Regions from separate parts of the Streptomyces sp. NPDC020747 genome, predicted to be linked through region 1. Evidence: riboswitches for the same ligand, from Rfam matches in the RefSeq annotation. Region 1 holds a riboswitch; each other region holds the start of a gene.
The links. Region 1 has a riboswitch for cobalamin ahead of ACH4YP_RS28350 (CbtB-domain containing protein). Riboswitches for the same ligand answer to the same signal wherever they lie in the genome.
Positions count from the first base shown of each region.

Region 2: linked by a shared signal. The riboswitch ahead of ACH4YP_RS19580 (prenyltransferase/squalene oxidase repeat-containing protein) and the one ahead of ACH4YP_RS28350 (CbtB-domain containing protein) in region 1 are both predicted to bind cobalamin.
Region 3: linked by a shared signal. The riboswitch ahead of ACH4YP_RS32740 (cobalamin biosynthesis protein) and the one ahead of ACH4YP_RS28350 (CbtB-domain containing protein) in region 1 are both predicted to bind cobalamin.

Region 1 is NZ_JBIRTJ010000011.1:281,134-284,373, reverse strand. Features, by position in the region: gene ACH4YP_RS28365 (right-handed parallel beta-helix repeat-containing protein) at 1-336, opposite strand, end outside; gene ACH4YP_RS28360 (ferredoxin) at 576-968, shown strand; gene ACH4YP_RS28355 (histidine phosphatase family protein) at 1,155-1,787, opposite strand; cobalamin riboswitch at 1,918-2,060, shown strand; gene ACH4YP_RS28350 (CbtB-domain containing protein) at 2,096-2,320, shown strand; gene ACH4YP_RS28345 (CbtA family protein) at 2,350-3,120, shown strand.
Region 2 is NZ_JBIRTJ010000007.1:15,749-18,988, reverse strand. Features, by position in the region: gene ACH4YP_RS19590 (energy-coupling factor transporter transmembrane component T) at 1-178, opposite strand, end outside; gene ACH4YP_RS19585 (SCO2322 family protein) at 191-883, opposite strand; gene ACH4YP_RS19580 (prenyltransferase/squalene oxidase repeat-containing protein) at 880-2,130, opposite strand; cobalamin riboswitch at 2,238-2,401, opposite strand; gene ACH4YP_RS19575 (MBL fold metallo-hydrolase) at 2,539-3,240, opposite strand, start outside.
Region 3 is NZ_JBIRTJ010000014.1:72,187-75,426, reverse strand. Features, by position in the region: gene ACH4YP_RS32745 (cobyric acid synthase) at 1-397, opposite strand, end outside; gene ACH4YP_RS32740 (cobalamin biosynthesis protein) at 394-1,350, opposite strand; cobalamin riboswitch at 1,448-1,584, opposite strand; gene ACH4YP_RS32735 (hypothetical protein) at 1,714-1,935, opposite strand; gene ACH4YP_RS32730 (anion permease) at 1,948-3,189, opposite strand.

The DNA.
Region 1 (3,240 bases):
GCTGCCGCCGACCGGTGTGTGGCTGGCCGGCAGCTGCTCGCCGTCGATGACGACGCGCTCGCCCTGGTAGGCGCCGAGGGAGATCGGCTGCGACGCCGTGCCCGAGGTGGTGATCGTGATGTTGTCGGTCAGGGCGTAAGTACCGCCCCGTACGAGGATGGTGTCGCCCGCCTTCGCCCTGTCGACGGCTTTCTGGACGGTCCGCAGCGGTTGGTCGAGGGTGCCGGCGGCGGCGTCGTTCCCGTTGACGGCCACGACGATGGTCGACGCCGCGGCTGCCGGGGTCGGTAGCACCGTCGTCGCCAACACGGCACCCAGTGCTGTCCCGGTGAGCATGTCCGCGATGCGCACGAGGCCTCCTTGTCTGCCGATCCGAAGGTTGTCGCGGGTCAGTGGTCGCCCACACCGGGTTGGTTGCCGGGGTGTGCGCACCCGCCACGAACGGATCGATATACCGAACGTGGTTCGGTAAACCGGTCAGAACGTAGAGTCTGGCCGTGAGCACGTCAATAACTTCGACACGCTCAGCCACTTCTGGCTCCGCGGCCCGGTGTGAAGGCGGGTTTGGCGTGGCGATGTCCGGCTACCCGAACCGCGTGTCATTGACAGAGCAGCAGGAACTCGTTCGTTTCCTCGAGGACCGGTTCGCCTGTGCGCAGGCATGTAGCGAGTGCGCACGGGTCTGCGCCCTGCGCGCGAGCCTCGCCGAACTCGACGGCCCCGACGATCAGCAGGAGTTGAGGCGCAAGGGCATCCTCTGCGCGGAGGTCTGCGACGCGACCTGCCGCGCCCTCGCCGAGCAGACCACGCAGGCCGAGGCCGGGATGCGCGCCCAGGTGGAGTGGTGCCGTGCCGTCTGCCTGGAGACCGCCCATGCCTTCGACCGGAGCCCCGGCGCCGAGAAGGGCGCCGAGACCTGCCGCGACTGCGCGCGTGCCTGCACGGAGTTTCTCGCCGTCCTGAGGTGAGGTTCCGTGCAGCGAGGCCCCGTGCGGTGCGGTGACGTACGGAGGTGACGTGTCCGGCGGAGGTGACGTTTCCGGTCGGGTGTCGGGTGTCGGGTGTCGGGTGCCGGGTGCAGTGTTGCGGGGGAGGGCGCCACGCCCCGAGGTGCCGTGTCGCGAGGGGCCGTTCAGTTGGGCGCCCGCCTGACCTCACTCCCTGGGCTCTCCGAGCGCCCGTCCGACCCGTACGTTCCAACGCCCGGCCCGCCCGCTGAACTCCGTCGCGGCCAACGGCGGCACGTCGACGCGCCAGAACGCCGACTCCGGGGCCCCGAGTGCCCGCACCACCCCGGCCCGTACGATCTCCGGCTCGACGACGGCGATGATCCGGACGGAGCCTGGTCCTGAACCCTCGGCCGAGCCTGAGCCCGAAGCCCCGGAACTCGGATCCGCCACCGTCTCCAGCCACTTCGCCACGCGCTCGCACAGCCCGGCCACCGACTCGCCGCCGTGCGGTGCGGACGACGGGTCCGCCAGCCAGCGCCCCACGGCTTCCGGTTCGTCGGTGCTCACCTCGGCGAGGGTCGCCCCGCGCCAGCGGCCCACGTCCAGACCGGCCAGGTCGGGCTCGGTGACGGCGAGGGCGTCGAGCCCGAGGGCCGCCGCCGTCTCCCGGCAGCGAACGGTGGGTGAGACCAGGACCCGGTCGGCGGCCGGCAGCGAGCCCGCGGCCGCCCCGGCGAGCCGCAGCCCGGCCGGGTCGACGGGGCATCCGTCTTCGAAACGCGCCTCCCGCAACGCCGCGCTCATCACTGGTGAGATCAACATCACTCGGCTGGTCATCGGCCCGCCCTCGCGTTCCACACGTGCTCAACACCCCTGCCCGTACCGGGAATTGGGGTCGTGACCAGGGCACCGGCGCACCCCCGGCATTCCGTGCGCCCTTGGCCGCGACTCCGCTTCGCGGTACCTTCTCGTCGATATTGACGACGGTACGACGGAAGCCGGTGGGAATCCGGCACGGTCGCGCCACTGTAAGCCCCGCGCAACCGCCTCCCAGCAGGGGAGGCGGAGGTCGAGCAAGTCAGACCCGTGGCCGTCGTCCTGTGCACCACCGAGATGGGACGCGAGTTCCCCCAGGAGGTCCTGCCATGGCGCAGTCCGCCGTCGCCCAGCCGACCGTAACCACCCCCGACGTACCCGCAAAGCTGCCGATCGGCGCGATCGCCCCCTGGGCGGTCTTCCTCGGCATCCTGATGCTGGTGCTCCTCTACTTCGTCGGCGCCGAACAGGGCGCCACCTCCCTGGTCTCCGGCGAAGGCGTGCACGAGTGGGTGCACGACGCCCGCCACCTGCTCGGCTTCCCCTGCCACTGACGGCGACAAAGAACCGACAGGACAACTCGATGAACTCCGTCACCGTCAGAAATCTCCTGGTGCGCGGCATGCTCGCGGGTCTTGCCGCGGGCGTGCTCGCCCTGGTCGTCGCCTACTTCCTGGGCGAACCCCGGGTGGACCAGGCCATCGCGTTCGAGGAGGCCCACGCCCACGAACACGGCGGCGAGGAACTCGTCTCCCGTGCCATGCAGTCCACCGGTGGTCTGTCCACCGGCGTCCTCGTCTACGGGGTCGCGTTCGGCGGCATAGCCGCCCTCGCGTACTGCTTCGCCCTCGGCAGGATCGGCCGCTTCGGGCCGCGAGCCAGCGCCCTGCTGCTGGCCGCCGCCGGTCTGGTCGCGGTCTACCTGGTGCCGTTCCTCAAGTACCCGGCGAACCCGCCCGCCGTCGGCGACCCCGACACCCTCAACCAGCGCACCGCGCTGTTCCTCCTGATGATCGTGCTCAGCGTGCTGCTGGCCGTCGCCGCGGTGATCCTCGGCAAACGCCTCGCACCGCGCCTGGGCAACTGGAACGCCACCCTCGCGGCGGGCGCGTCCTTCGTCCTGGCCGTCGGCCTGGCGTACGCGTTCCTGCCGTCCTTCAACGAGGCGCCGGCGGGCTTCCCGGCCACCCTGCTGTGGCAGTACCGACTGGCGACCCTGGCCATCCAGGTGACCCTGTGGACCGCGTACGGCCTGGTCTTCGGGCTGCTCGCGGAGCGCGTGCTGGCTCCCGAACCGGCCGTGGCCGAGGGCGAGAAGGCGGCCGAAGGGCGGGCAACTCCGGTCGCGCACTGACCCGTTCACACACCGAAGGGCCCCTGGAGCACATCCTGGGGCCCTTCGGTGTGTGCGTGCGTGGCAGTCGCGTACGTCGTCGGCATTCCCAATTTCTGGAACACGTTCTACGGTGTGCGC
Region 2 (3,240 bases), on a different contig from region 1:
TGGTGCGGGATGCGGCTGTTCCCAGGCCCAGGGCCCAGAGCCACCAGGCGCCGGGGTGGATTGCGTTGGTTCTGGTTGCCTGGGGGGCGGTGAGTTGGTGTTGAACTTTTCTGGCCAGGGCGCCCGGTGTCGTGGGCACAGTGGTGGTCTGAGGCTTGTCGTCGTTGGTGGCGGTCATTGCAAGGGCCCGTCAGCCGCGGCGGCGGCGTGCTTGCCACACGGCTGCCGCGCCCAGGGCCGCCACCGCGGCGATCCCGGCCAGCAGGCCCAGCGACGGGCCGCCGTCCTCGTTCCCGTCCCCGTTGCCGTCGTCGGACTCGCTCTTCGTCTGCTCGCCGGGCGACGCCGAAGCCTTCGGGCGGTCGCCCGATACCGGCTCTCCGCAACCCGTGCTCGGGTAGCCCGCGATGGCGCACAGCAGGGCGTTCGTGCCGTAGCGGAGGGGCTTGGCGACGGCTGCGAGGGCGTCCGCGGTCGTGGCGTCCTCGTCGACGCGGGCGCAGGCCGTGCGGGGGCGGGGCGGTGTCGAGCCGGACGGGGCGTCCGTGGCCGTGCCGAAGTCGAGGACGAGGCCGACCCGCTTGGAGCCCTCCCGCGCGGGCGTCTTCGCGCAGATCGTCGCGAAGTCGGCCGTCCCGCGAGGCTTCGCCGAGTCCTTCGAGTCCTCGCTCACCGAGAAACGGAAGCCCTGGACGTCACCGTCGGAGGGGTGCGCGGTCGACGGTCCCTGGGTCGCGTACACCCACGTATCGGCCGTATCGGCGGTGGAATTCCGGTCCCAGAAGGACCAGTAGCGGTAGCCGACCGCCTGGGCCTGCCCCGCCGTGCCGAGGACGGCGAGCAGGAGACAAAGGACCGGCAGAACCAGGCGGCGGCAGGTCACGGCTGCTGCTTCTTGTTACGGCCGCTGAGGAGGAAACCGATGCCGATGCCGCCGACCAGGCCGACCCCGATGATCCACCAGAGGCTGACCCCGCCGTCGTCCCCCTCGTCCGAGGCGTCGTCCTTGTCGCTCTTGTCCTCGGCCGGGGCGGAGGACGACGCCGCGGGGCCGGTCGCGCCGAGCTGCTTCACGAGGTCGGCGCCGCCGAAGGCGCGCGGGTCCGTACCGGTGGCGTTCGCCGCGAAGATCAGCTGCGCGTACGCCGCCGGGCCGCTCTTCGCCGCCCAGGTACCGGAGTTCTTCTCCAGCCAGGCCAGCGGCTTCTCGGTGTCGGCCGTGCGACCGGCGGCGGCGAGCGCGACGACCGCGTCGGCGGTGTTGCCGTGGTCCGGCTGGTCCTCGGCGCCGGGGAGGGAGGATTTCAGGTAGCCGTTCTTGGCGACCGCGCCCGCGAGGTACAGGGCACCGTTGGCCGCCGCGTCCTCGACCGTGAAGGGATGGCCGCCCACGCACTTGGCATTCTTCGAGGAACCGCCGTCGTCCTCGGGCTCCGGGGACAGCCCCTCACCGAGGGCACCCAGCACGCCCGCCGCCGTGGCGTCCGGGTTCGCCGCGAGCTCGCCCTTCTTGTCCGGCTGGAAGGCGAAGGCGCCACCGCCGGTCTCGTCGCAGGGGACGGAGAGGCCGAGCAGGGCGTCGTACGGCGTCCGGTCGTCCTTGGAGGGCACGTCCTTCGGGTCGGTGTCCCCGGCGTCCAGGGCCCCGATGACGACGGACGTCGAGTTGCTGTCGCTGGGTGTGCCGGGGAAGTAGCCCCAGCCGCCGTCCTTGTTCTGCACGGACTTCAGCCACTTCACGGCCGCGCCCGTCACGGCGTCGCTCGCGTCGAGGGCCTCCAGGGCCTGCAACGCGGCGGCGGTGCTGTTCGTGTCGACCTTGGTCTTGGCGTCGCACTTCGCGCTCGGGTCGGGGCGGTACGCCGCGAAGGCACCGCTCTCGCACTGCTGGCCGACGAGCCAGTCGACGGACTTCTTCGCGGGCTTCACATCCACGCTGTCCTGGGCGAGCAGCGCGAGCGACTGCCGCCAGACGCCGTCATAGGTGGGGTCGGTGCTGCCGTACAGGGCGGAGGGGAACGCCTGGGACGGGGTCGCGCCGGGCGACTCGTCGGCGAGGGCGGCGGGCGCGGACGCCGTACCGATCACGGCGGTGGCGGCCAGTACCGCTGCGCTGCGGCGGACAAACATGATCGGCGGGTGCCTTTCCCTGTCAAGGAGACGGGCAGCCCAGAACCCCGGGCGGCTCGGCTCCGTATGCCTCGACGGTGCCGGTCACCGGCGGTCCCGGTGACGCGAGCCGGTCACTTCCGTACGGGGCAGTCCGGCTCACCGCCCCAGACCGAATGATCGACCGGGCGGCACACGGTTGCGGGTCAGCGCCGGATTTGCACCGGCTTCCCCCTGTACGAGTGTGATGACGACCCGCTCACTGTACCGACCCGTAGCAAGACCCTGAGGTCCGCCCGTGGGGCCGGACGGCTGGACCGGCTCCGCGCCGGGGCCGACCACCTCGATTCACCGGGCCGACCACTTCGAGTCGTCAGGTCTGACCGCTTCGAGTCACCGGACCTGCCCCGGCGTCCGGGGAGGGCGGGCTCAAACGGCCACGTACGTCACCGGATCGCTCCCCGGTACCGCCTCCGCGTGGCCCAGTTTCACCAGGCGGCGCAGGTGGGCCTCCGCCTCCGAGACGGCGATGTTCCTCGATCCGTAGGGGATGTCGTCCCACGGGCGGTTCCACTCCATGCGGACGGCGAGCTGCCACGAGGTGAGCGGGGTGACGAGGAGGGAGCGGAGGTCGGTGAGGCGGGACTCGTGGTGGTCCAGCAACTCCCTTACGCGGGACGGCGCGTCGGTGAAGGAGTGCAGGTGGGCCGGGAGGACCTCGGCCGGTTCGAGGCGGCCGATCCGCTCCAGGGAGTCGAGGTAGTCGCCGAGCGGGTCGGCGACGGTCTCGTCGTTCGGGTCCTCGTACAGGCCGATGTGCGGGGTGATCCTCGGCAGGAGGTGGTCCCCCGAGAACAGGCGTCCGTGGCCCGGGAGTTGGGCCGGATGGGCCTCCTCCAGGTGGAGGCAGACATGGCCGGGGGTGTGGCCCGGCGTCCAGATCGCGCGGAGGCGGCGGCCGGCGAGGTCGAGGAGTTCGCCGGGGACGATCTCGCGGTCGGGGAGCGCGGGGGAGGCGCCGGGGAACATCCGGGAGCGGGCGGTGCGCATCGGCGCCACGTGCTCCTCGGGTGCACCCGAGGCGGTCAACTTGTCGGCCATGTACGTGAACCAGCGCCCGGGCTTCGTCTC
Region 3 (3,240 bases), on a different contig from region 1:
CCCGCAACTCGGCGAGGCACTCCAGCACGGTCCCGAGGAGCTTTTCCTGCCGCCCGCCGTGATAGCCGCGGGCGCTCATCTCACCGACGGGTTTACCCATGAGGACGACCTGACTGCTCCGGTCGCTGCCGGGCTTGAGCAGCACGGGATTCATGAGCGCGGTGGGCTCCACACGAGCGGCCTGCGCCTGCATGGCCTGCGCCCGCCCGATCTCGGCGCCCTCCCGCGTGACGAACGAGTTGAGCGACATGTTCTGCGCCTTGAAGGGCGCGACCTTGACGCCGCGCCGCACCAGCCACCGGCAGATCCCGGCGGTGACGACGCTCTTGCCCGCGTCGGAGGTGGTACCGGCGACGAGCAGCCCGCCACCCGTTCCCCCGCTCGTTCCCCGGCTCATGACGTACGCCCCTTCGCGCGAAGGCCGCTGACGAGGAGCCGCCCGGCGACACTCACGCCGAGCGCGAGCAGACCCACGCGCCGCGAGAGCCGTACGGCCCGCTCGATGTCCCCGACCTCCACGGCCCGGCCACCACCATTGAGTACGGGCCGGTGTTCGACCCTTCCGGCGTACGAGAGCGTCCCGCCCAGCCGCACGCCGAGCGCCCCCGCGAACGAGGCCTCCACGGGCCCGGCGTTGGGGCTCGGATGCTTGACGGCGTCGGCACGCCAGGCGCGTACGGCCCCGCGCGGATCGCTTCCCGCGACGGCCGCGAGGACGGCGGTGAGCCGAGCCCCCGGCCACCCCGCGACGTCGTCGAGCCGCGCGGAAGCCCACCCGTACCGCCGGTACTTGGCCGACCTGTGCCCGACCATCGCGTCGAGCGTGTTCACGGCACGGAACGCGACCAGCCCCGGCACACCGGCCGCGGCACCCCACACGAGGGCGCCCACGACGGCGTCGGAGGTGTTCTCGGCGACGGACTCGACGACGGCCCGGGCGATCCCGTCGGCGTCCAGAGCCTGCGGATCCCGCCCGCACAGGTGCGGCAGCCGCTCCCGGGCCACCTCGACGTCCCCGGCGGCGAGCGCCCCGCCGATGGCCCGGGCCTCCCGGCCGAGCGACGTACCGCCGACGACGGACCAGGTGGCGGCGGCTGTCAACGCGACGGACGCGATGCGAGAGGTCCGTACGGAACGGTCGGCCAGGGCGGCGAGGGATACAGCGCCACCCACACACACGGCGGTGTGCAGCGCGCCCCACCCCCGGTGGTCCCGCCACAACACCCGCTCCACGGCACCCGCGGCACGTCCGAACGCGGCGACCGGATGCCCCCGGCGTGGATCGCCGAGCAGCAGGTCACCGAGAAGGCCGGCGGCGGCGCCGTACGCGAAGACGCGATCGGCACGCATCGGTTCAGCCGACCGTCAGGTCGGGCACAACCGTCGCTGGAAAGGCACTTGGGCAGCCGCGCATGGCGATTTGTCCTCACTCAGGGTGTCCACGCCCTGGTTCGACGAGACAGACGGCGAGAGTTCCTGGCTCCCGGGGTGTCGAATCCCCGGTAACAGTGGCGGGACCGCGCCGGATTCGCACCGGCTTCCTCTCCTGCCGCCGTACATGGCTCCGGCAGTCCACCACGCCCACGAACACCCGTCAACTTGCTGTTGACCTGCGACGGGAGAGTGTGCTGAGGCCCACACACGGACACGACTCCGCCCCGCCGACCGGGGGGCGACGGGGCGGAGTCGTACGGGACGGAGGTGCCGTGCGCGTCAGGCGACGATCAGATAGATGCCGTACGTCACAGCCGCTGCGCACGCGGCGAAGCAGGCGTACGCGCCCGTGACCGCGAGGGTCGCGGTGCCGCCCTGGGCGGAGGCCGACTCGCGCTTGGAGAGGCCGACGATGCCGAGGGTGAAGAGGCCCACGAGGGCGACGGTGACGATGAGGCTGACTCCGAAGACGGAGCCGAGGGCTGCCCAGTCGATCTTCATTCTGTGGGTTCCTTACACCGTGGCCGGGCGGGCGGGCTCGGTGGCGTCCGGGCCCGGGATGGTGGTCTTGAGGTCCTCCGCCGGGGCGACCGTGCCCGCGGGCGGCGGGGTGACGGCGGCGATGGCGGTGGTCACGACGCCCGCGGGCTCGCCTTCGACGTCGTTCACGTTGTCGCGGGTGACCGGCTGGCGGCGGGAGAGGACCCAGATGACCGCCGAGCCCGCGACCAGCAGCGCGCCGGTGAGGACGATGCCCCAGGTGCCCTGCTTGGTGAGGAACTCGGCGCCCGCGCCGACCAGTCCGGCGGCGGGCAGCGTGAGGCCCCAGGCGACGAACATCCGGGTCGCGGTCGACCAGCGGACGACACCGCCCTTGCGGCCGAGGCCCGAACCCATCACGGCGCCGGAGCAGGACTGGGTGGTGGAGAGCGAGAAGCCGAGGTGCGAGGAGGCCAGGATGACCGTCGCGGCACTGGTCTGGGCGGCGAAGCCCTGCGGCGGCGCGAGGTCGGTGAGGCCCTTGCCCATGGTGCGGATGATGCGCCAGCCGCCCAGGTAGGTGCCGAGCGCGATGGCGATACCGGCCGAGACGATGACCCACAGGGGAGGGTTCGACCCGGGCACGATCACACCGCCGGTGACCAGGGCGAGCGTGATGATGCCCATGGTCTTCTGCGCGTCGTTCGTGCCGTGGGCCAGCGAGACCAGGCCCGCGGAGGTGATCTGACCCGCGCGGTAGCCCTTGGAGGTCGCCTGCTCGCCGGCCTTGCTGCTGATGCGGTACGTCAGCCGGGTGGCCAGCGTTGCGGCGAGTCCGGCCACCAGCGGCGCGGCGATCGCGGGGAGCAGGACCTTGGTGACGACGGTCGAACCGTTCACCGACGACCAGCCGGCCGACATGACCGCGGCGCCGATCAGGCCGCCGAACAGTGCGTGGGAGGAACTGGAGGGCAGACCCAGGAGCCAGGTCAGCAGATTCCACAGGATGGCGCCGACGAGCGCCGCGAAGATCACTTCGGTGCGGATGCCCTCTTCGTTGATGATGCCGCCGGAGATCGTCTTGGCGACCTCCACGGAGAGGAACGCACCGACGAGGTTCAGCACGGCGGACATGGCCACCGCCGTCTTGGGCTTCAGGGCACCGGTCGAGATGGTCGTCGCCATCGCGTTGGCTGTGTCGTGGAAACCGTTCGTGAAATCGAACACGAGAGCGGTAACGATCACGATTCCGAGGAGGAGCGTGATGTGTTCCATTTACCCAGGCTTCTCTTGGACGTCAGTGGCACAGGGACCGTAGGCAACCTG